3 regions of the Variovorax sp. UC122_21 genome follow, and region 3 is predicted to be linked to each of the others. Evidence: predicted binding sites of a transcription regulator. Region 3 holds the regulator's gene; each other region holds the start of a gene.
The links. Region 3 encodes sigma-54, which starts transcription at its own class of promoters, with help from an activator protein. Its sites were predicted from a motif close to TGGCANGNAANCTGCTTT; they were not measured.
Positions count from the first base shown of each region.

Region 1: the regulator sigma-54 is predicted to act here: its motif matches at 4,785-4,802, upstream of ACHMXE_RS22045 (nitrate/nitrite transporter).
Region 2: the regulator sigma-54 is predicted to act here: its motif matches at 2,434-2,451, upstream of ACHMXE_RS13555 (ammonium transporter).

Region 1 covers NZ_CP172004.1:2,050,533-2,057,688, reverse strand. The annotation lists gene ACHMXE_RS22070 (nitrate- and nitrite sensing domain-containing protein) at 1-84, shown strand, start outside; gene ACHMXE_RS22065 (CmpA/NrtA family ABC transporter substrate-binding protein) at 424-1,668, shown strand; gene ntrB (nitrate ABC transporter permease) at 1,679-2,596, shown strand; partial or broken gene ACHMXE_RS22055 (ABC transporter ATP-binding protein) at 2,593-3,403, shown strand; gene ACHMXE_RS22050 (ANTAR domain-containing protein) at 3,428-4,714, opposite strand; gene ACHMXE_RS22045 (nitrate/nitrite transporter) at 4,991-6,247, shown strand; gene ACHMXE_RS22040 (protein kinase) at 6,340-7,156, opposite strand, start outside.
Region 2 covers NZ_CP172004.1:275,450-282,605, forward strand. The annotation lists gene ACHMXE_RS13545 (thiamine pyrophosphate-binding protein) at 1-832, shown strand, start outside; gene ACHMXE_RS13550 (hypothetical protein) at 841-1,140, opposite strand; gene ACHMXE_RS13555 (ammonium transporter) at 1,162-2,397, opposite strand; gene ACHMXE_RS13560 (sulfite exporter TauE/SafE family protein) at 2,814-3,572, shown strand; gene ACHMXE_RS13565 (tripartite tricarboxylate transporter permease) at 3,630-5,141, opposite strand; gene ACHMXE_RS13570 (tripartite tricarboxylate transporter TctB family protein) at 5,155-5,643, opposite strand; gene ACHMXE_RS13575 (RNA recognition motif domain-containing protein) at 5,857-6,306, opposite strand; gene ACHMXE_RS13580 (DUF3820 family protein) at 6,497-6,733, opposite strand; gene ACHMXE_RS13585 (translation initiation factor Sui1) at 6,733-7,119, opposite strand.
Region 3 covers NZ_CP172004.1:5,808,240-5,815,395, forward strand. The annotation lists gene ACHMXE_RS40060 (YceI family protein) at 1-475, shown strand, start outside; gene ACHMXE_RS40065 (YceI family protein) at 508-1,149, shown strand; gene ACHMXE_RS40070 (LysE family translocator) at 1,172-1,816, shown strand; partial or broken gene ACHMXE_RS40075 (phospholipase D family protein) at 1,826-3,425, opposite strand; gene ACHMXE_RS40080 (RNA polymerase factor sigma-54) at 3,436-5,025, opposite strand; gene lptB (LPS export ABC transporter ATP-binding protein) at 5,056-5,850, opposite strand; gene lptA (lipopolysaccharide transport periplasmic protein LptA) at 5,847-6,560, opposite strand; gene ACHMXE_RS40095 (thiol:disulfide interchange protein DsbA/DsbL) at 6,873-7,156, opposite strand, start outside.

The sequences.
Region 1 (7,156 bases), 2.9 Mb from region 3:
CGCCAGACCGCGATGAACCAGAACCGCCGGCTGGTCGACGTGGCCGAGTCGGTGCTCGCGATGGCCGACTACCTGCCACGCTGATCGGTCCGCCCTGGTGCAGTGCACAACAAGCGTGCCTGCCGACGCGCCGGCCGCCCCTCCCCACCGAATCGAGGGCCCGGGCGCACCCATACGGCGCATCGAGCTAGCAAAGCCATAGCAAACCACGCGCGCCGAGGCTGGCACGCGCTTTGCTCAAGACAGTTCATGAGGCCTTCGGGCCTCCAGGCAGAGGGCCCCCAATGGCGGGGGCCGTCCACCGACCCGGACAAAGGCGTCCTTATCCCGCGGGGCTGGCTCGTTTGCGAGCAGCCCCCTGCGGCGGTGAGGACGCCTTTTCGTTTTTGTCTTCCTCCTTTCTCTTCAGCTGGAGTCCGCCCCATGTCCGATACGCTGCAAACCAAACTGAGCCGGCGCCGCGTGCTGCAGGCCGCCGCCATCGGCGCCGCCGGGATCGATCCCGCGCTGCGCGCCGCCGTCTGGGCCCAGGGCTCCGACAAGCCCGAGAAGGAGGAAGTGAAGATCGGCTTCATTCCGCTGACCGACTGCGCCAGCGTGGTGATGGCCTCGGTGCTGGGCATCGACAAGAAGTACGGCGTGAAGATCGTGCCGAGCAAGGAGGCGAGCTGGGCCGGCGTGCGCGACAAGCTGGCCAACGGCGACCTCGACATGGCCCACGTGCTCTACGGCCTGGTCTACGGCATGCACCTGGGCCTGAGCGGCCCGAAGAAGGACATGGCCGTGCTCATGACCCTCAACAACAACGGCCAGGCGATCACGCTGTCGAAGAAGCTGGCCGACAAGGGCGCGGTCGACGCGGCCTCGCTCGCCAAGCTGATCGCCAGCGAGAAGCGCGAATACACCTTCGCCCAGACCTTCCCCACCGGCACCCACGCGATGTGGCTCTACTACTGGCTCGCCTCGGCCGGCATCGACCCGTTCAAGGACGTCAAGAACATCACCGTGCCGCCGCCGCAGATGGTGGCCAACATGCGCGTGGGCAACATGGACGGCTACTGCGTGGGCGAGCCCTGGGGCCAGCGCGCGATCATGGACGGCATCGGCATCACGGCCATCACCACGCAGGACATCTGGAAGGACCATCCCGAGAAGGTGCTCGGCACCACGGCCGAGTTCGCGAAGAAGTACCCGAACACCGCGCGCGCCGTGACCGCCGCCGTGCTCGAGGCGGGCAAGTGGATCGACACCGGCCTGCAGAACAAGAACAAGATGGCCGAGACCATCGCCGACAAGAGCTACGTCAACACCAGCGTGGACGCGATCAACCAGCGCATCCTCGGCCGCTACGTCAACGGCCTGGGCAAGAGCTGGGACGACCCCAACCACATGAAGTTCTACAACGGCGGCGCGGTCACGTTCCCCTACTTGTCCGACGGCATGTGGTTCCTCACGCAGCACAAGCGCTGGGGCCTGCTCAAGGAGCATCCCGACTACCTCAAGGTCGCGACCGAGATCAACCGCATCGACATCTACAAGCAGGCCGCCGCCGCCACGCAGACGCCGGTGCCCAAGGACCCGATGCGCAGCAGCAAGCTGTTCGACGGTTCGGTCTGGGACGGCAAGGACCCGAAGAAGTACGCCGAGTCCTTCAAGCTTCATGCATAGGGAGAACACCATGGTCAGCGCAGTCTTCCATTCGCCGCTCGAGGCGGTCGCAGCGCCGTCGGCCCCGGCCATCACGGCCAAGCCGGTCGCCGCCACCGCGGCGCCCGTTCGCCCCGTGCGCGAGACGCGGACACGCACACCGCTCGACCTGCGCGCCTTCTGGATGCGCGTGCTGCCGCCGCTCGCGGGCTTCGGCCTGCTGCTGCTGGTGTGGGAGATCGTGGCCATGCGCAGCACCACCGGCTTTCCCTCGCCGCTGGCGGTCTGGCAGCAGGCGCTCACGGTGTTCAGCGATCCCTTCTACAGCAAGGGACCCAACGACCAGGGCGTGGGCTGGAACGTGCTGTCCTCGCTGCAGCGCGTGGCGCTGGGCTTCGGCCTCGCGGCGCTGGTCGGCATTCCGGCCGGCTTCGCGATCGGGCGCTTCGAGTTCCTTGCGCGCATGTTCAATCCGCTGATCAGCCTGTTGCGCCCGGTCTCGCCGCTGGCCTGGCTGCCGATCGGCCTCCTGGTGTTCAAGGGCGCCAACCCGGCCGCGATCTGGACCATCTTCATCTGCTCGATCTGGCCGATGGTGATCAACACCGCCGTGGGCGTGCAGCGCGTGCCGAGCGACTACATGAACGTGGCCAAGGTGCTGAACCTCAGCGAATGGAAGATCCTCACCAAGATCCTGTTCCCGGCCGTGCTGCCCTACATGCTGACCGGCGTGCGGCTGGCCGTGGGCACCGCCTGGCTGGTGATCGTGGCGGCCGAGATGCTGACCGGCGGCGTGGGCATCGGCTTCTGGGTCTGGGACGAGTGGAACAACCTCAACGTCGCCAACATCATCATCGCGATCTTCGTGATCGGCATCGTCGGCCTGGTGCTCGAGTTCGCGCTGATCAAGCTCGCGACGGCCTTCACGTTCGAAGAGGTGAAATCATGATCGACGAGTCGAAGTACATCGAGATCCACGGCGTCGAGCAGGCCTTCAAGACGCCCAAGGGCCGCTTCGTCGCGCTGCGCGACGTGCACCTCGGTGTGGCCAAGGGCGAGTTCATCACGCTGATCGGCCACTCGGGCTGCGGCAAGTCCACGCTGCTGAACCTGATCGCCGGCCTCACCACGCCCACCGCCGGCGCGCTGCTGTGCGCCAACAAGGAAATCAAAGGCCCGGGCCCCGAGCGCGCCGTGGTGTTCCAGAACCACTCGCTGCTGCCCTGGCTCACCTGCTTCGAGAACGTCTACCTCGCGGTCGAGCGCGTGTTCGCCGCCACCGAGAACAAGGCCCAGCTGCGCGCGCGCACCGATGCGGCACTGGCGCTGGTCGGCCTCACGCCAGCCGCGCAGAAGCGCCCCGGCGAGATCTCGGGCGGCATGAAGCAGCGCGTGGGCATCGCGCGCGCGCGTGTCGATGGAACCCAAGGTGCTGCTGATGGACGAGCCCTTCGGCGCGCTCGACGCCCTCACGCGCGCCAAGCTGCAGGACGAGCTGCTGGCCATCGTGCAGAAGACCCGCAGCACGGTCGTGATGGTCACGCACGACGTGGACGAGGCCGTGCTGCTGAGCGACCGCATCGTGATGCTGACCAACGGCCCGGCCGCCACCATCGGCGAGGTGCTCGCGGTCGACATCCCGCGCCCGCGCAACCGCGTCGAGCTCGCGGAGGACCCGGCCTACGTGCATGCGCGCAAGGCCGTGATCGACTTCCTCTACACGCGGCAGGGGCACGTGGAGAAGGCAGCGGCCTGAACCGCGACGCGGCCCCCGGGCGCATCACGACATGATGACCTGGAGGCTGTGCTCGTACGAGGCCGTGAGGCTCTCGAAGGTGTCGACCAGCGCCTCGCTCGAGCGCACCAGCGCGGCGCGGCCGTCGGCGCTCTCGAGCGCGCGCACGCCGCCCACCAGCCGTAGCCATTCGTCGCGCGCGCTCGCGAGCCCGGCGCGGATCTCCGCGGTGCTCAGCGGCGCGCGCTCGAGTTCGAGCAGCGCGGCCTCGAACTCGTCCATGGTCGGCAGCAGCCGCGCCTGGGCGGCCTGCTGCTCGAGCGCCGAGGCCAGCAGCGCGTCCTTGGCCAGCCGCTGGGCGCGCATGCGCTGGCGGCCGCAGATGTTGACGATGCGCAGCGCGCGCCGCGCGCCCGAGGCTTCGAGCGCCTCGGTCAGCGCCTCGGCGGCCGCGAGCAGCACCTCGGCGCGATGGTCGATGTCGGCCAGCCCCGCGGCGCTGGGGCGCGCGGCGAGCGCGGTCGACAGCACGGTCCAGGCCGCCCGCGCCTCGGCCAGCGCCAGGGCGCCGGCCGCCTGCAGGCCGAGGGTCGCGAGGTGATCGAGGTTGCTCTGCACCCGTTCGGCCGACTGCGTGCGCAGCACGCGCGCGCGCTGCACGTCGATGCCGCCCAGCAATTGCGCGGCCAGCCGCACCAGCCGCTGCGAGAGCATGCGCAGCTGGCCCGCGCGGTTGATCGCCTCGGCCCACTGCGCGGCCTCGATGACCGAGCGCGAGACCTCGCCGAGCCGCAGGTTCGCATGCATCGCGGCGCCGCGAATCAGGCCGAAGGCCTCGTCCTCGCCGATGCCGCGCGCGGACATCAGCAAGCCCTTGGCGCGGTCGACCCACTTGCGCTCGTCCATCCGGGTGCGCAGGTTCTCCAACTCGGTGCGCAGCGCGTGCTCGCGCTGCCAGCGGGCCTGCGCGCGCGCGAGCAGCGCCAGCAGCGATGCCGCATCGAACGTCTCGAGCGACTCGAACGGCGACCAGGCATGCACGCCGAGCGCGGCCAGTTCCTCGTGCCGCGCGCCATCGAGCGGCGCGCTCGCCAGGCTCAGCGCGCAGGGCGGCAGGCCCGACCAGGCGCGCAGCACCTCGAGCAGCGCATGCGTCGGCGCGGCCGTGCAGACCAGCACCTGGCGCGGCGCGAGCGCTTCGGCTTCGCGCGCGAAGCCCGGCAGGTCCGTGCAGCCGAGCAGCTCGATGCCGGCCTCGGCCAGCGCGGCGCCCATCGCCGCGGGCAAGGTGGGCGGGCCGGGTTCATCGGGAAGAACAACGAGAAGGGACATCGGTCGAAGGACGTGGGGACGGGCACCGCGAGCATAGGCGAGGGCCGATGCCCGTCGCGTCTTTCGTGCGCGGCATGCGTCTTGCATGAAACGGACCGCGGTGTAACGAAGCACCGCTTTGGTGAGGCCGCAGGCTCCTGCGTCCGTTCCGGCAGCAACGATGCCGGCTACACCCTTCATGCCGACGGCCCGCGCCGCCGGCTCCCCCGTCCCACCCCCGTCCGTCGACTCGGTCTCCACAGGGCCGGGCCGCGGCTTTTCGCACCCACGAACACCATGCCCGGTTTCAGGAATTTCTTGCGCTCAGGCCACGGCCCGACACTGTTCGCGGCCTTCCTGTATTTCTCGTTCTCCTGCTGCATCTGGGTGCTCAACGGCGCCATGGCGCCCTTCATCGGCGAGAGCTTCGACCTCTCGCCGGCGCAGAAGGGGCTGATGCTCTCGGTGCCGATCATCGCGGGCGCGCTCATGCGCTTCCCGCTCGGCATCCTGTCGCAGTACATCGGCCGCAAGAAGGCCACGCTGGTCGAGATGGCGCTGATCGCGGTGGCGATGCTGTTCGGCTTCTTCTTCGTGCGCAGCTTCAACGACCTGCTGGCCATGGGCGTGCTGCTGGGCATCGCGGGCGCGAGCTTCGGCGTGGCGCTGTCGCTCGGTTCGGGCTGGTTCCCGCCGCAGCACAAGGGCCTGGCGATGGGCCTGGTGGGCGCGGGCAACGTGGGCACGGCGGTGTCGGTGCTGATCGCGCCGCCGCTCGCGCAGTGGCTGGGCTGGCAGGCGGTCTACGGCGTGGCCGCGGGCGCGATCCTGATCCCGATGGTGGTGATGGTGGTGTTCGCCAAGGAACCGCCCGACGTGAACGCGCATTCGAGCTTCCGCGAGCACATCGCCTGCCTGTTCGAGAAGGACGGCTGGGTGTTCAGCCTGATCTACGGCGTGACCTTCGGCGGCTTCATCGGCCTCACGACCTTCCTGCCCTCGTACTACTACGACCAGTTCGGCGTCAGCAAGGTGCAGGCGGGCCAGCTCACCATGCTCGCGGCCTTCATGGGCGCGGCGGTGCGCATCGCCGGCGGCTGGATCTCCGACCGCTGGGGCGGCGTGAACACGCTGACGGTGGTGCTGCTGGTGGTGGCCGTGGCGCTGGCGCTCGTGGGCCTGGCTTCGGGCTCGCTGGTGCTCACCACCCTGCTGCTGATCGTCTGCTTCGCGGCGCTGGGCGCGGGCAACGGCGCGCTGTTCCAGCTGGTGCCGCTGCGCTGGCCGCTGAGCACCGCGGTGGCCGGCTCGATGATCGGCGAGATCGGCGCCCTGGGCGGCGGCCTGGTGCCGAACGCCATGGGCCTGTCGAAGCAGTACCTGGGCAGCTACCTCTGGGGCTTCGTCTTCTTCGCGGTGCTGTCGCTCGTGATGCTGGGCGTGATGCGCGTGATGCAGATCCGCTGGACCCGCACCTGGGCCGAGAAGGGCGGCCGGGCGCGCGTGGCGCCGGCACCGGCACCGGCGGCCGCCTCGCACCGGAGGACCGCGTGAACATCCCCTCCGTTCGCCCTGAGCCTGTCGAAGGGCTGTACCCACGGCGCGCACGGCTTCGACAAGCCCGGCCCGAACGGGGATGGCGGCTCTCAGCGTGGCAGGAACAGCAGCCACACCACCAGCAGCAGGTTGAACAGCACCGACACGCCGAGCGCGAGCTGGTAGAGCGCCAGCGGATCGCGGCGGATCAGCGGCGTGGCGACGGGCGCGCCCACCGGGCGCGAGGCGCCGCGCTCGAGCGCGAGCAGCAGCTCCTCGGCGGTCTCGAAGCGTTCGCGCGGATCGCGCGCCACGGCCTTGCGCACCAGGTGGTCGAGCCAGATCGGCACGTCGGGCCGCAGGCGCGACAGCGCCACAGGGTCGCGCCGGTAGCGCCCCACCTGGTAGGGCTCGATCTCGCCGTAGGGCAGGTGGCCGGTGAGCCACTGGTAGAGGGTCACGCCGAGCGCGAACAGGTCGCTGCCCGCGTCGGCCGTGCCGCCCTCCTCCCACTGTTCGGGGTTGATGTAGCTCGGCGTGCCGGCATGCAGCTCGCGCTGCGCCGCGCTCTCGCGGCCCGACAGCGCCACGCCCAGGTCGAGGATGCGCCAGCGCCCGTCGTCGCCGCGGTGCAGGTTGCCGGGCTTGATGTCCCGATGCACCACGCCCTGGCGGTGCAGCCGGCCGAGCGCGCGGCTCCATGCGATGGCGGCCGCCACCACCTCGGCCACGGCACCGCGCGGATCGGCCTTGCGCAGCTGCTCGAGCGTGCGGCCGCCATGCCAGTCGAACACGATGTAGAGCGCGCTGGCATCGGCCGCGCGCTCGTGCGCCCGCACGAAGCCGTCGCCGCCCACGCGCAGCCCGAGCCAGGCCTCGTGCGCGAGCATCGCGCGCTCCTGCGGGTCGCCGGCGCGCGCGGGATGC
Region 2 (7,156 bases), 1.1 Mb from region 3:
GCAGGGCTACGAGCTGCTGGCCATTCCGCAGCCCGCGCAGGCGCTGGTGCACGTGCATGCCGACGCCGACGAGCTCGGCAAGCTCTACCGGCCCGCGCTGGGCATCCATGCCACGCCGCGTGCCTTCGCCGAGGCGGTGGCCGGGCTGAAGCCGGCGCAGGCGCCGGCCTGGAAGTCGCGCACTGCCGAAGCACGCGAGGAGTTCCTGCGCTGGAGCGATCCGGCGCCGATCCGCGTGCCGGGTCCGCTGCAGATGGGCGAGGTGATGCAGCACCTGCGCGAGGTGCTGCCGCACGACACCATCTTCTGCAACGGCGCGGGCAACTTCGCGACCTGGGTGCACCGCTTCTGGCCGTTTCGCGCCTTCGCGAGCCAGCTTGCGCCCACCAGCGGCTCGATGGGCTACGGCCTGCCGGCCGGCGTCGGCGCGAAGCGGCTGTGGCCGCAGCGCGAGGTGGTGGTGTTCGCGGGCGACGGCGACTTCCTGATGCACGGCCAGGAGTTCGCGACCGCGGTGCAGTACGGGCTGCCGATCCTCGTGGTGCTGCTCGACAACGCCATGTACGGCACCATCCGCATGCACCAGGAGCGCCACTACCCGGGCCGCATCAGCGCCACGCAGCTCAAGAACCCCGACTTCCGCGGCTATGCCGAGGTGTTCGGCGGCCACGGCGAGCGCGTGACGAGCACCGCCGAGTTCGGCCCCGCGCTGGCGCGCGCGCGGGCCAGCGGCAAGCCCGCGATCCTGCACTGCGTGCTCGATCCGGAGGCGATCACGCCGTCGACCACGCTGCAGGCGATCCGCGATACCGCGCTCGCGAAGAGCGCCTAGCAGAGCGCCTAGCGCAGGCCGCCGATGTACTTCGGCGGCGGCTGCCGCCCGCTGCCGTCGGGCAGCCGCGCCGCGGCCTCGAGCCGCGCGGCGCGTGCCAGCGGCTCCATCGCCTGCTCGAGCCGCAACGCGATGGCCGCGAGCTCGTCGTCGTGGGTCTCGGCCGCGTGCGCGCGTGCGAAGCGCACCATCTCGGTGGCGTACTCGGCATTGACGGCCATCCACTCGGTGTCGGTCACGCGGCCGTGCTTGCGGCGCAGGGCCACGTGCAGGCGTGCCGCGAGCGCGATGCGCTCGCTCTCGGACATGACGTGGCCATCCATCTCGGTTCAGCCTCCGATGTGTTCGCGGTGCTGGGCCAGGTCGAGCCCCTGCACCTCGCTGTCGGGATCGACGCGCAGCCCCACCAGCGCGCGCACCAGGAACAGCACGATCGCGGTGCCGGCCGCGCTGTAGACCGCCACGCCGCCGACCGCGATCGCCTGCGTCAGCACGTTGCCGCTGGCGCCCGAGATGGCCTTGTCGGCGAACACGCCCGTGAGCAGCGCGCCCACGATGCCGCCGATGCCGTGCACGCCGAACACGTCGAGCGAATCGTCCGCGCCCAGCAGGCGCTTGAGGCCGGTGGCGCCCCAGTAGCAGGCCAGGCCGGCGATGGCGCCGATGGCCAGCGCCGAGGGCGGCGTGACGAAGCCCGCGGCCGGCGTGATCGCCACCAGCCCCGCGACCAGGCCCGAGCACAGGCCCAGCAGCGAGGGGCTGCGGCGCACCGTCCACTCGGCGATCATCCAGCTCGCGGCACCCGCGGCCGCCGCCACGTGCGTGACCAGCATCGCGAGGCCCGCGCGCCCGTCGGCCGCCACGGCCGAGCCCGCATTGAAGCCGAACCAGCCCACCCACAGCAGGCTGGCGCCGGCCATGGTGAAGGCCAGGTTGTAGGGCTCGAAGGGCTCGCGGCCATAGCCGCGGCGCCGGCCCAGCGCATAGGCGCAGACCAGCCCCGCCACGCCCGCGTTGACGTGCACCACCGAGCCGCCCGCGAAGTCGAGCGCGCCCATCTGCGCGAGCCAGCCGCCGGGTTCCCAGACCCAGTGCGCGATCGGCGCATAGACCAGCACGCTCCACAGCAGCGCGAACCACAGCACGGCCGAGAAGCGCATGCGCTCGACGAAGGCGCCGAGCACCAGCGCGGTGGTGATGATCGCGAAGCTCAGCTGGAACATCGCGTAGACCGTCTCGGGCACGTTGGGCGCCACGTGGCTCACGGCCAGCGTGCCGGCGTCCTTCAGGTAGTCGAAGCCCGCGAACCAGAAGCGCCCGGTGCCGCCGAGCCAGGGCCAGCCGGGCGTGAAGGCCAGCGAGTAGCCGAGCGCGAACCAGGTGAGCGACACCACCGCGGCGATGGCGACCACGCAGGCCATGGTGGCGAGCACGTTCTTGCGCCGCACCATGCCGGCGTAGAAGAGCGCGATGCCCGGCAGCGTCATCAGCAGCACCAGCACCGTGGAGGTCATCATCCACGCGGTGTCCGCGGCGCTGATGGAGGCTTGCGGTACCAGGGCCATGGCGGCGGTCTCTTCTTGGAGTGATGGTCCGGACTCTGTGCACAAGTCGTGCCACATCGTTAACTGCATGAAACACTTTGGTTTGCTACGCCGTGCGCGAAAGTAAGGCAAAGCGGGTAATTCCCAATGCACTGCGGCGGTGCACCCCCTAAAGTCCAGCCACTCGCGAACGGGCCCTGCTCGTGCTGCCGAGGGCCGAGGAGACAAATTCCCGATCGACAAGAACAATCATCCAAAAGGCTACATCCGAGAGCCGGGTTGAAAAATTCAGAAGCGCCGCTGGTCGGCGCTTTTTTTTGCCTGTCGCTGTCGCATCGGTGCCCCGATTCCTTGCCTTGAAAAGCGGCCAAAGGGTCGGCTGTGTCGACATCTGTAGCTACTCTTTCGATAGCGATGCCGGTGCGACAATCGTGGCCATGGAAATGTGGCTGATGACCGCGGCCTCGCTGCTCGCGGGGTTCGTGGATGCGATCGTGGGTGGCGGTGGACTGATCCTGGTGCCGGCGCTGTTCGCCGCCTTTCCCGGCGCGCCGCCGGCCACGTTGCTGGGCACCAACAAGAGTGCGTCGATCTGGGGCACGGCCGCTTCGGCGGCGCAGTTCAGCCAGCGCGTGCAGATGCGCTGGGGCGCGCTGTGGCCGGCCGCGCTGGCCGGTTTCTGCGGCGCGCTGGCCGGCGCCTGGGGCGTCACCCAGTTCCCGGGCGACTTCCTGCGCCGCGCGCTGCCCGCGATCCTGCTGGCGGTGCTGCTCTACACGCTGGCGCGCAAGGACATGGGCCGCCACCACGCGCCGCGCTTCACCGGCCGCGCCGAGACGCTCGCGGCCTGCGCCATCGGCCTGGGCATCGGCGTCTACGACGGCTTCTTCGGCCCCGGTACGGGCAGCTTCCTGGTGTTCCTGTTCGTGCGCTGGATGGGCTACGACTTCCTCAACGCCTCGGCCTCGGCCAAGGTCATCAACGTGCTCACCAACGGCGCGGCGCTGCTGCTGCTCGCGCTCAAGGGCCACGTCTGGTGGCACTACGGGCTGGCGATGGCGGTCGCCAACGTGGCCGGCAGCCTGATCGGCACGCGCGTGGCGCTCAGGCACGGCGCGGGCTTCGTGCGGATCGTGTTCATGGTCGTGGTCAGCGTGCTGATCCTCAAGACCGCGTACGACGCCTTCCTCCAATGAAAAAGGCCCCGGGGCGAACACCGGGGCCTCTTGCTCAGTCGGACAGCGCGGTGGCGCTCAATCCTCGACGAAGGCTTCCTCGCGCTTCGACTTCACGGCCGGCAGCAGCACGATGCCCAGCAGCAGCGCCGCGGCCACCAGCAGGCCGGCCGACAGCGGCCGCGTGACGAACACGCTCCAGGCGCCGCGCGACAGCAGCAGCGCGCGGCGCAGGTTCTCTTCCATCATCGGCCCGAGGATGAAGCCCAACAGCAGCGGGGCCGGCTCGGTGCGCAGCTTGAGGAACAGGTAGCCCACGAAGCCGAAGATCGCGACCATCCACACGTCGAAGGTGTTGTTGTTGGTCGAGTACACGCCGATGGCGCAGAACAGCACGATCGCCGGGAACAGGAACTTGTAGGGCACCGTCAGCAGCTTGATCCACATGCCGATCAGCGGCAGGTTCAGGATGATCAGCATCGCGTTGCCGATCCACATCGAGGCGATCAGGCCCCAGAACAGCTCGGGGTTGCTGGTCATCACCTGCGGCCCGGGCTGGATGTTGTGGATCGTCATCGCGCCCACCATCAGCGCCATCACGGCGTTGGGCGGAATGCCCAGCGTCAAGAGCGGAATGAAGGAGGTCTGCGCGCCGGCGTTGTTGGCCGACTCGGGCGAGGCCACGCCGCGGATGTTGCCCTTGCCGAAGGGCACTTCGCCCGGGCGCATCTTGATCTTCTTCTCGAGCGCGTAGGCCGCGAAGGCCGCCAGCAGCGCGCCGCCGCCGGGCAGGATGCCCAGGGCCGAACCGAGGGCCGTGCCGCGCAGCACCGCGGGCGTCATGCGCTTGAAGTCGTCCTTGGTGGGCCACAGGCCCTTGACCTTGTGCGTGAAGACCTCGCGCTCGTCGTCGGGCTGCGAGAGATTGCCGATGATCTCGCCGTAGCCGAACACGCCCATGGCGATCACCACGAAGCCGATGCCGTCGGTCAGTTCGGGGATGTCGAAGCTGAAGCGCGCCACGCCCGAGTTCACGTCGGTGCCGACGATGCCCAGCAGCAGGCCCAGCACGATCATCGCCACCGCCTTGAGCAGCGAGCCCGAGGCCAGCACCACGGCGCCGATCAGGCCCAGCACCATCAGCGAGAAGTACTCGGCCGGGCCGAACTTGAAGGCCAGCTCGGTCAGCGGCGGCGCGAAGGCGGCGAGGATCAGCGTGCCGACGCAGCCCGCGAAGAACGAGCCCAGGCCCGCGGCCGCGAGCGCCGGGCCCGCGCGGCCCTGCCTTGCCATCTGGTAGCCGTCGATGCAGGTCACGACCGAGGACGACTCCCCGGGCAGGTTGACCAGGATGGCGGTGGTCGATCCGCCGTACTGCGCGCCGTAGTAGATGCCGGCCAGCATGATCAGGGCCGAGACGGGCGGCAGCGCGTAGGTCGCGGGCAGCAGCATCGCGATGGTCGCGACCGGGCCGATGCCCGGCAGCACGCCGATCAGCGTGCCCAGGATGCAGCCGACCAGGCAGTACAGCAGGTTGGTGAAGGTGAAGGCGACGCCGAAGCCGGTCGCGAGGTTGTGGAACAGTTCCATGGCGGTGTGCTCCTCAACCGGCGATGAAGGTGGGCCAGACCTGGATCTGGAGCTTGAGCGCCCAGATGAAGGCCACGTAGCTGCCCGCCGCGAGGATGGTGGCGAGCACCAGCACGTCGCGCAGGTTGAAGTGTTCGCCCGCCATGCTCGAGATGATGGTGAGCGCGTAGATCGCGATGATCATTCCCATGGCCGGCAGGCCGATGCTCGGCAGGCCCCCGAGCAGCACGCCGAACGCGAGGTTGGCGCCCAGCACGTAGGCCAGCGGCTTCCAGGCCCATTTGCCGATGGGATCGCCGTCGGTGGTCTCGACCACCATGGCCTGGAACATGATCCCCAGCCCGAGCAGCGCGAGCAGGATGCCCAGCATGAGCGGGAAGTAACCGGGACCCATGCGGGCCCCGTCGCCGATGTTGTATGCGGTGGCGCCGATGGCGAAGGCGCCGCCCACGGCCGTGAACATGACTCCTGAAAAGAAGTCGGCCTGGCTCTTGATTTTCATGTCTCTCGACCCTCTGTTTTGGAGGGATGAGGGTCGTTTCCGGCGACTGACCGCTGGCTGACCTGACCGGTAGGGACTAATGCGTAGCGCTTACTACGGGTAAGCCCGCGCGGCCCCGGTGCACGGGTGGCGCAGAAACGAAAAAAGCTCCCGAAGGAGCTTTTCAGTGAAAGGCGGCCGGGCCGCCATTCGATGGGTGGGTGCTGCGAGAGCTTAGTAGCCGCCGCGGCCGTAGCCGTCGTCGCTGCCACCGCCGCCGCCGTAGCCACCGCCGCTGCGGCCACCGCCGCCGCCGCCGTAGCCGCCGCCACCGCCGCTGCGACCACCGCCGCCGCCGCCGTAACCGCCGCCGCCGCCGCCGTAGCCGCCGCCGCCACCACCGTAGCCGCCGCCACCGCTACGGGGCGGGCGGGCTTCCATCGGACGGGCTTCGTTCACGGTCAGGGCGCGGCCCTGGACCGGCTGGCCGTTCAGGCCGGCGATCGCGGCTTGCGCCTCGGCGTCGGTACCCATTTCCACGAAGCCGAAGCCCTTGGAGCGGCCGGTGTCACGTTCCATCATGACCTTGGCGCTGACGATGGCACCGTAGGCGCCGAAAGCTTGCTCCAGGTCGTTGTCACGGATCGAGTAGGCGAGATTGCCCACGTAAAGTTTCTTGCCCATGAAAGGGACTCCTCAACTCAAAAAAACCAAATAACAGAAAAAGCGATGGAGTCCCAGAATCACAACAAACAAAGGCGCTGTGCGCGAAACTGACCGATCACCGGATAACGTGCACGGGAGCCGGTGGCTCACTGACACGTAGCGGCGATTATCCCGGTTTGGCCGGGAAATCAAGCTTTTAATTGCACATTCATCGGGAAACCTCTGATCCCGACGGGCGGTTTCGCAACGGTTTGAGCAGACCGGAGAGCCCGTTGTGGTCTATTTCATGCATCAGGGCGAGCAAGCGGCCGATTTCTCCCGCGGGAAAACCCTCGCGCGCGAACCAGGTCAGGTAGTTGCCCGGCAGGTCGGCGATCAGCGTTCCCTTGTATTTGCCGAAGGGCATCGCCAGCGTGACCAGGCGCTCGAGGTCCTCGGGCTTCATCAGCGGCCTCCCGCGCGCTTGACCGTGTGGCCCAGCTTCGTGAGCGTGGCGATCACCTGTTCGCGGTGGTCGCCCTGGATCTCGATCGTGCCGTCCTTCACCGTGCCGCCGGTGCCGCAGGCCGCCTTGAGCTGCTTGCCGAGCGAAAGCAGGCCCGCCGCGTCGAGCGCCACGCCCTTCACCACGGTCACGCCCTTGCCTTTTCTGCCCGCGGTCTCGTGCGACACACGCACAATGCCATCGGCGGCGCGCAGCCGCGCCTGCTCGGCGAGGTCCTTGCAGCGGCATTGCGCCAGCGGTTCGCCGCAATCGGGGCACATGCGGCCGCCGGCCTCGGTCGAATACACCAGCCGGGTGGCCGCCGGGTTGTCCTTGTGGGTTGCCATGTTCTTGCGTTCTCTTCGTTCCCGATTTCTTTTCCAC
Region 3 (7,156 bases):
GATCGTGTTCGTGAGCAAGCAGATGGGCGTGCCGGTCGAGGGTTCGTTCAGGAAGTTCGACGCGCGCATCGCCTTCGATCCGAAGAAGCCCGAGGGCGGCAGCGTGGCGCTGCAGATCGACACCGCGAGCGCGGCCTTCGGCATTCCGATGACCGATGCCGAGCTGCCCAAGGCGCCGTGGTTCGATGCCGCGCATTTCCCGCAGGCCGGCTTCCAGACCATGGCCATCAAGGCGCTCGGCGACGGCCGCTTCGAGATGGCCGGCAAGCTCACGCTCAAGGGCATCGCCAGGCCGCTGACCGTGCCCGTGACGATCGCGCCGGGCTCCAACGGCCAGTCGGTGGCCAGCGGCAGCTTCGTGCTGCAGCGCATCGACTACAAGGTCGGCGACGGCGAATGGACCGACACCTCGGTGATCGCCAACGACGTGCAGGTGCGCTTCAAGCTCGTCGTCGACGGCCTCGGCGCGCCCTGACCCCCACACACTCCCCGCATGCAGCATTCGCCATGAAGAACAAGACACTGCCTTCCGCCGTCCTGCTGGGCTTCGCGCTCGCCGCGTCCGGCCTTGCCGCCGCGCAGGAATACACCGCCCCGGCCGTCGCGGCCAAGCCCGCGGGCGGCCCGGTCAAGGGCGCCAGCTACGTGGTCGACCCGACCCACACCTTCGTCATGTACGAGATGGGCCACTACGGCACCACCACCAACCGCGGCCGCTTCAGCACCAAGGACGGCTCGGTGCAGATCGATGCCGCCGGCACCAGCGGCAAGGTCGACATCACCATGGACATCAGCTCGATCAACACCGGCGTCGACCTGCTGAACCGGCACGTGCAGAGCAAGGACTTCTTCAACGTCGCCGAATTCCCCACCGGCCGCTTCGTCGCCGAGCGCATCGCCTTCAGCGGCGACAAGGTGGCCGAGGTGCCCGGCACGCTCACGCTGATGGGCCAGACCAAACCCGTCACGCTCAAGGCCGTGCGCTTCAACTGCTACCTGAGCCCGCTGATCAACCGCCAGGTCTGCGGCGGCGACTTCGAGACCACCGTCGAGCGCAGCGACTGGGGCATCACCTGGGGGCTGAACTTCGGCTTCGAGAACAAGGTGAAGCTGCTGGTGCAGGTCGAGGCGGTCAACGTGCAGCCATGAGTTCCGAAAGAGAGCACCTCCAATGATCGACACCACCCTTTCCCTGCTCGGCATCGCTGGCGCCATGGCCGTGGGCGCGATGAGCCCGGGCCCGAGCTTCGTGATGGTGGCGCGCACGGCCGTGGCCTCGCGCGCCGACGGCCTCGCGGCCGCGCTCGGCATGGGCGCGGGCGGGCTGGTGTTCGCGATCGCGGCGCTCGCGGGGCTGCAGGCCGCGTTCCTCGCGGTGCCGGCGCTCTACCTCGCGATCAAGGGTTTCGGCGGTGCCTACCTGGTCTACCTCGGCATCCGCATCTGGCGCGGCGCGCGGCAGCCGCTCGCGATGGCGCCGGAGGTGGGCACGCCCGCGGCATCGGGCGGCCGCGGCAAGCGCACCTTCCTGCTCGGGCTGGCCACGCAGGTCAGCAACCCGAAGACGGCCGTGGTCTACGCGAGCATCTTCGCGGCCTTCCTGCCGCGCGAGGTGCCGCTGGTGCTGGCGCTCGCGGTGCCGGCCGTCATCTTCTGCATCGAGACCGGCTGGTACGCCATCGTCGCGCTCGCGCTGTCGTCGGCGGCGCCGCGCTCGGCCTACCTGCGCTACAAGACCTGGATCGACCGCGCGGCCGGCGGCGTGATGGGGCTGCTGGGGCTGCGGCTGGTGTGGTCGGCGGTGCGCGGGACCTGAGGCCGGTTCCTAGAGCAGGCTTTCGGGCGTCAACGGCGCCAGCAGCTCGAGCATCGTGCGGTCCCAGAAGCCCGAGTCGGGCTCCTCGCTCAGCACCGTGGTCTTGCCCGCCTCCTCGCTGATCCACTCCAGCCGCGAGTCGCTGCCTTCGGCGAAACGCAACCGGTAGGCGCCCTGCTGCTTGAGCACCTCGAGCAGCTTCAGCGCCTGCTGCGCCATCTCGGGGCTGCGGATGAATAGGCCGATCTCGGTGTTGTGGACCTCGGAGCGCGGGTCGAAATTCATCGAGCCGACGAACAGGATGCGCCGGTCGATCACGGCCGACTTGGCATGCAGCCGGCCGACCGAGGTGCCGAACAGGCCCAGCCGCACGCTGCGACGCGTGCGGTTGGTGCTCAGTTCGTAGAGCTCGGCGCCCAGGCGCAGCATGTCGGGGCGGTAGCGGCGGTAGGCGGTGTGCACCAGCGGCTCGTCGGTGGCGGCGAGCGAGTTGGTCACCACGCTGATCTTCACGTCGCGCCGGCGGATTTCGTTCATCGCCTCGAGCCCCGCGGCGCCCGGGATCAGGTAGGGCGAGACGATGGTCACCTCGCTGCGCGCGCGGCGCATCTGCTCGACCACGTTGTAGCGCACGCTGTCGACATCGAGCAGCGGCACGCCGCCGTACGAGGCGGTCTTGCCGATCACGCGGTCGGGCGAATCGGCATAGGCCTCGGCCGTGGTCCAGATCAGGCCGAGCCGGCCGGCGTCGAGGTCCTCGGCGATCGGGCCGTAGCCCAGCAGGTCGTTGGGCGCGGGCTTCGGCGGCGGCGGCGTGGTGTCGGGGCCGGTGGCGGCCTCGAAGCGGCGCCGCAGTTCTTCGGCAGGCAGCGCGCTCGCCACCACCGACTCGACGGGCCGCACGTAGGGGCTGTTCCAGTACTGGTCGAACAGGCTGCCCAGGCGCGGGATCAGCGCGCCGGTCACGAAGGTGTCGAGGTCGATGAAGTTCTCGCCCGCGGTGCGCCGGAAGTACTGGTTGCCGATGTTGCGCCCGCCCGCCACCGCCATCGCGCCATCGGCGATGAACAGCTTGTTGTGCATGCGCCGGTTGACGCGGTTGAAGTCGAACAGCGAGGCACCGAAGCGCGCGAGCAGGCTGCCGCGGCCGGCCGGGAAGGGGTTGAACAGGCGCAGCTCGACGTTGGGCGTGGCCGCGAAGCCGCGCAGCAGCTCGTCCTCGCCCGAGGTGTAGAGGTCGTCCATCAGCACCGCGCACCCGCACGCCGCGCTGCGCGGCGTCGCGCAGGGTGCGCAGCAGGTAGCGGCCGGTCTCGTCGTTCTCAATCTGGTAGTACTGGACGTCGAGCGTGCGCTGGGCGCGGCGCGCGAGCTGGATGCGGGTGTCGAAGGCGAAGTCGCCGCCGGGCATGAGGCGAAAGCCGCTGAGGTCGGGATCGGGCTGCGCGGCCAGCGCGATGCGGCCGAGCGCGGTGTCCTTCGACACGGCGATGGCCTGGGTGGGCGCGCGCGGGGCCTGGTCGGGCAAGCTCGCGCAGCCGGCGGCCAGCAGCGTGGCCGCGAGGGCGAACATCCAGAGCCCACAGCGCGACAGCAGGCGTCGGGCCATCGGCGGCTTTCTACAGGGCCTTGCGCAGGTTGGCGGGCGCGATGCGCAGCGCCTCGCGGTACTTGGCCACCGTGCGGCGCGCGCACTCGATGCCCTGCTCCTTGAGCATCTCGGAGATCTGGCTGTCCGACAGCGGCTTCTTCACGCTCTCCGAACCGACGAACTGCTTGATCAGCGCGCGCACCGCGGTGCTCGAGGCATTGCCGCCGGTCTCGGTGCCCAGCGCCGAGCCGAAGAAGTACTTGAGCTCGACCGTGCCGAAGGGCGTGGACATGTACTTGGCGGTGGTCACGCGCGAGATGGTGGATTCGTGCAGTCCGAGCTCGTCGGCGATCTCGCGCAGCACCAGCGGGCGCATCGCGAGCTCGCCGTGCACGAAGTAGCTCTTCTGCCGCTCGACGATGGCGTTGCTCACGCGCAGGATGGTGTCGAAGCGCTGCTGGATGTTCTTGATGAACCAGCGCGCCTCCTGCAGCCGCTGCGACAGCGCCTGGCTGCCCTCGCCCTTGTGCGACTTGAGCGCGCCGGCGTAGATGTCGTGCACGCGCAGCCGCGGCATCACCTCGGGGTTGAGCATGACGCGGAACTTCACATTGGTGCCGCGGCCGGTCTTGGTCACGATCACGTCGGGAATGACGATGTTGCGCTCGACGTCGACGAAGCGGCGGCCGGGCTTGGGCTCCAGGCGCGCGATGATCTGCAGCGCCGAGCGCACCAGCTCCTCGTTGGTTCGCGTGAGCGTGGCCAGGCGCTTGAAATCGCGCCGCGCGAGCAGCTCCATCGGCTGCTTGCAGATGGCCAGCGCGGTCTTGCGCACCAGCTCCTCGTCCTCGGTCTCGTCCTCGTCGGCCAGCGCGCGCAGCTGGATCGCGAGGCATTCGCCGAGGTCGCGCGCGCCCACGCCCGCGGGCTCCAGGCTCTGCAGCAGGCCCAGCGCGACCTGGAAGTGGTGCACCAGTTCGTCGAACTGGTCGTTGTCGTCGCCCGCGAGGCCCGAGGCCAGCGCAGGCAGCGAATCCTCGAGGTAGCCGTCGTCGTTGAGCGACTCGATCAAAAAGCGCAGCGCGGCGCTGTCGTTCTCGTTGAGCCGCAGGCTCAGCGCCTGGCGGTGCAGGAAGGACTGCAGCGATTCCTGGCTGCGCGCGAGCTCGGTGGCATCGGCGCGCTCGTCGTCGCCGGTGCTGCTGTTGTTGCGCGCGGGCGCGTCGCTGCCCCATTCGCTGTCGTCGGGCGCCATGTCGACGGTGCCGTCGCCTTCCCAGTCGGGCTCGCGCTCGGGCGAGTCGAGGGCCGGCTCGGCCTCGGACGACGAGGCGGTCTCGGTGGACGTGGTCGAGGTCGAGGGCGCGGCGCTCGCGTAGTCGCTCTCGGCCTCGCGCTCGGTGTCCTCGCGCGGCGCCGGCGTGTCGGCGGCGTCGAGGCCGAATTCCTCGCGCGCGGCTTCCTCGGCGGTGCGCTCGAGGAAGGGGTTCTCGTCGAGCATCTGCTCGACCTCCTGGCTCAGTTCGAGCGTGGAGAGCTGCAGCAGCCGGATCGACTGCTGCAGCTGAGGTGTCAGCGCGAGATGCTGCGAAACGCGCAGCGACAAGCCTTGTTTCATGCCCTCAGCAAATGACTGGCGCGAGCTTCATCACATCCGGAAGTGCTCGCCCAGGTAGACCCGGCGCACTTCGGCGTTGTCGACGATCTCCGAGGGCGTGCCCTGTGCCAGCACATGGCCGTCGCTGATGATGAAAGCGTGATCGCAGATGCCCAGCGTCTCGCGCACGTTGTGGTCGGTGATGAGCACGCCGATGCCGCGCTCCTTCAGGAAACTGATGATGCGCTGGATCTCGATCACCGCGATCGGGTCGATGCCGGCGAAGGGTTCGTCGAGCAGGATGAAGCGCGGCTGGGTGGCCAGCGCGCGCGCGATCTCGACGCGGCGGCGTTCGCCGCCCGACAGCGCGAGCGCGGGCGAATCGCGCAGGTGGTCGACGCGCAGGTCGGCCAGCAGCTCCGACAGGCGCTCTTCCATGCGCGGCTTCGACAGCGCCTGCAGCCGGCCGTTGGCATCGGGTTCGCGCTGCAGCTCGAGCACCGCGCGCACGTTCTCCTCGACCGTGAGCTTGCGGAAGATCGAGGCCTCCTGCGGCAGGTAGCTCAGGCCCATGCGCGCGCGGCGGTGGATCGGCATGTGGGCGATCGGCTCGCCGTCGATGGAGATCTCGCCCGCATCGGCGCGCACCAGCCCGACGATCATGTAGAACGAGGTGGTCTTGCCGGCGCCGTTGGGCCCGAGCAGTCCGACGACTTCGCCCTTCTGCACGTCGAGCGAGACGTCCTTGACCACCTTGCGGCTGCCATAGCTCTTCTGCAGGCCGCGCGCGACGAGGCGGCTGCCCGGCACGCCGTTGGCTTCCTGGGTTCCGGCGGCTTCGATCACTTGCGTTCTTCCGCTTCGCCGCTGAGCGTGGTGCTCGGGCGCAGGCCGGCGCCCGGGGCCGGCGTGGGCGTCGGCGCCGCGGGACGGCGCGTGGCCGGGGCCGAGGCACCGGGTGCCGCGGGCGCGGCCGACTTCGGCGTGAGGATGGCCTTGACGCGGCCGCCGCCGCCCGGCGCCGACACGCCGGCGTTCGGCGGCACGGTCGAGCCGTTGACGGTGTAGGTGTCGTTGCCCTGGTCGTAGACGATCAGCGCGCCGCTGCTCTCGTCGTTGGGCGTGGCGCCGACCAGGCGGCGCATGACGGCGCGGCGGATGAACTTGACGTTGTCGGCGCGGCTGTCGTACTCGATGACCTCGGACTCGCCCTCGATCCACTCGTCGCCGTTGCCGTTGCGCTTCTGCTTGTAATAGGCGAGCTTGCCGGGCGCCGCGGTGACCACCCCGTACTGGTAGCCCTCGGGGTCCTGGCGCACGTCGATGCGCGCGCCGCGGATGATGATGGTGCCCTTGGTGACCACCACGTTGCCGGTGAAGACGCTGGTCTGCTTGAGATCGTCGTAGCGCATCGAATCGGATTCGATGTTCATCGGCTTGGTCCGGTCGGCCGTTTCGGCCAGGGCCGTGGCGGCGGAGCCGGCCAGCAGCAGCGCGGCCAGCACGAGGCGACCGGTGCGGCGAAGGGAGGAGGTGGGGTGAGAGTGCGATGTCATAGAGGCACGAAACTTGCTCTGCATTGTATGCGGCCCATCGCGCCAGACCCATGCGCGCGGATGAAAAAGCCCCGGGACGGCGAACCCGGGTTGCGGCCCCTCGCGGGATGGACCCGCGTTTCCGCCGGATGGCGGCTTGGCCGCCCCGGAACCCTCGACGGGATTCCGGCCTCCCGGCGGCGGAGCGGCTACAAGGTGTGAAGAAACCGTCGCGAGCGCCCCGAGGTCGCGCCGAAGGCCGGAGCCGTACTCTGTACGGTGAGGACCGCAGGTGCGAGATCGGGGCGCGCGGCAGGTTTATTCACGCCCTTGTCAACCCTTGCGGGCTTCGCCGATCAGGTAGTTCGTGACCGACAGCGCCTTGTTCATGTTGCCGGCGGTTTCGCCATCCACGTACCAGCGGCCGGCCACGGCCAGCGCCGGCACGCCGGCCACCTTGTAGGCATCGGTCAGCTGCGAGGCGCGCTTGGCCTTGCTGGCCACGCCGAAGGAGGTGAACAGTTCCTTGAACTTCGCGGCGTCGAGGCCGCTCTTCTCGGCCCAGGCCACGATGTTGGCGTCGCCGTTGACGTTCTGGCGCTGGGCGTGGATCGCGT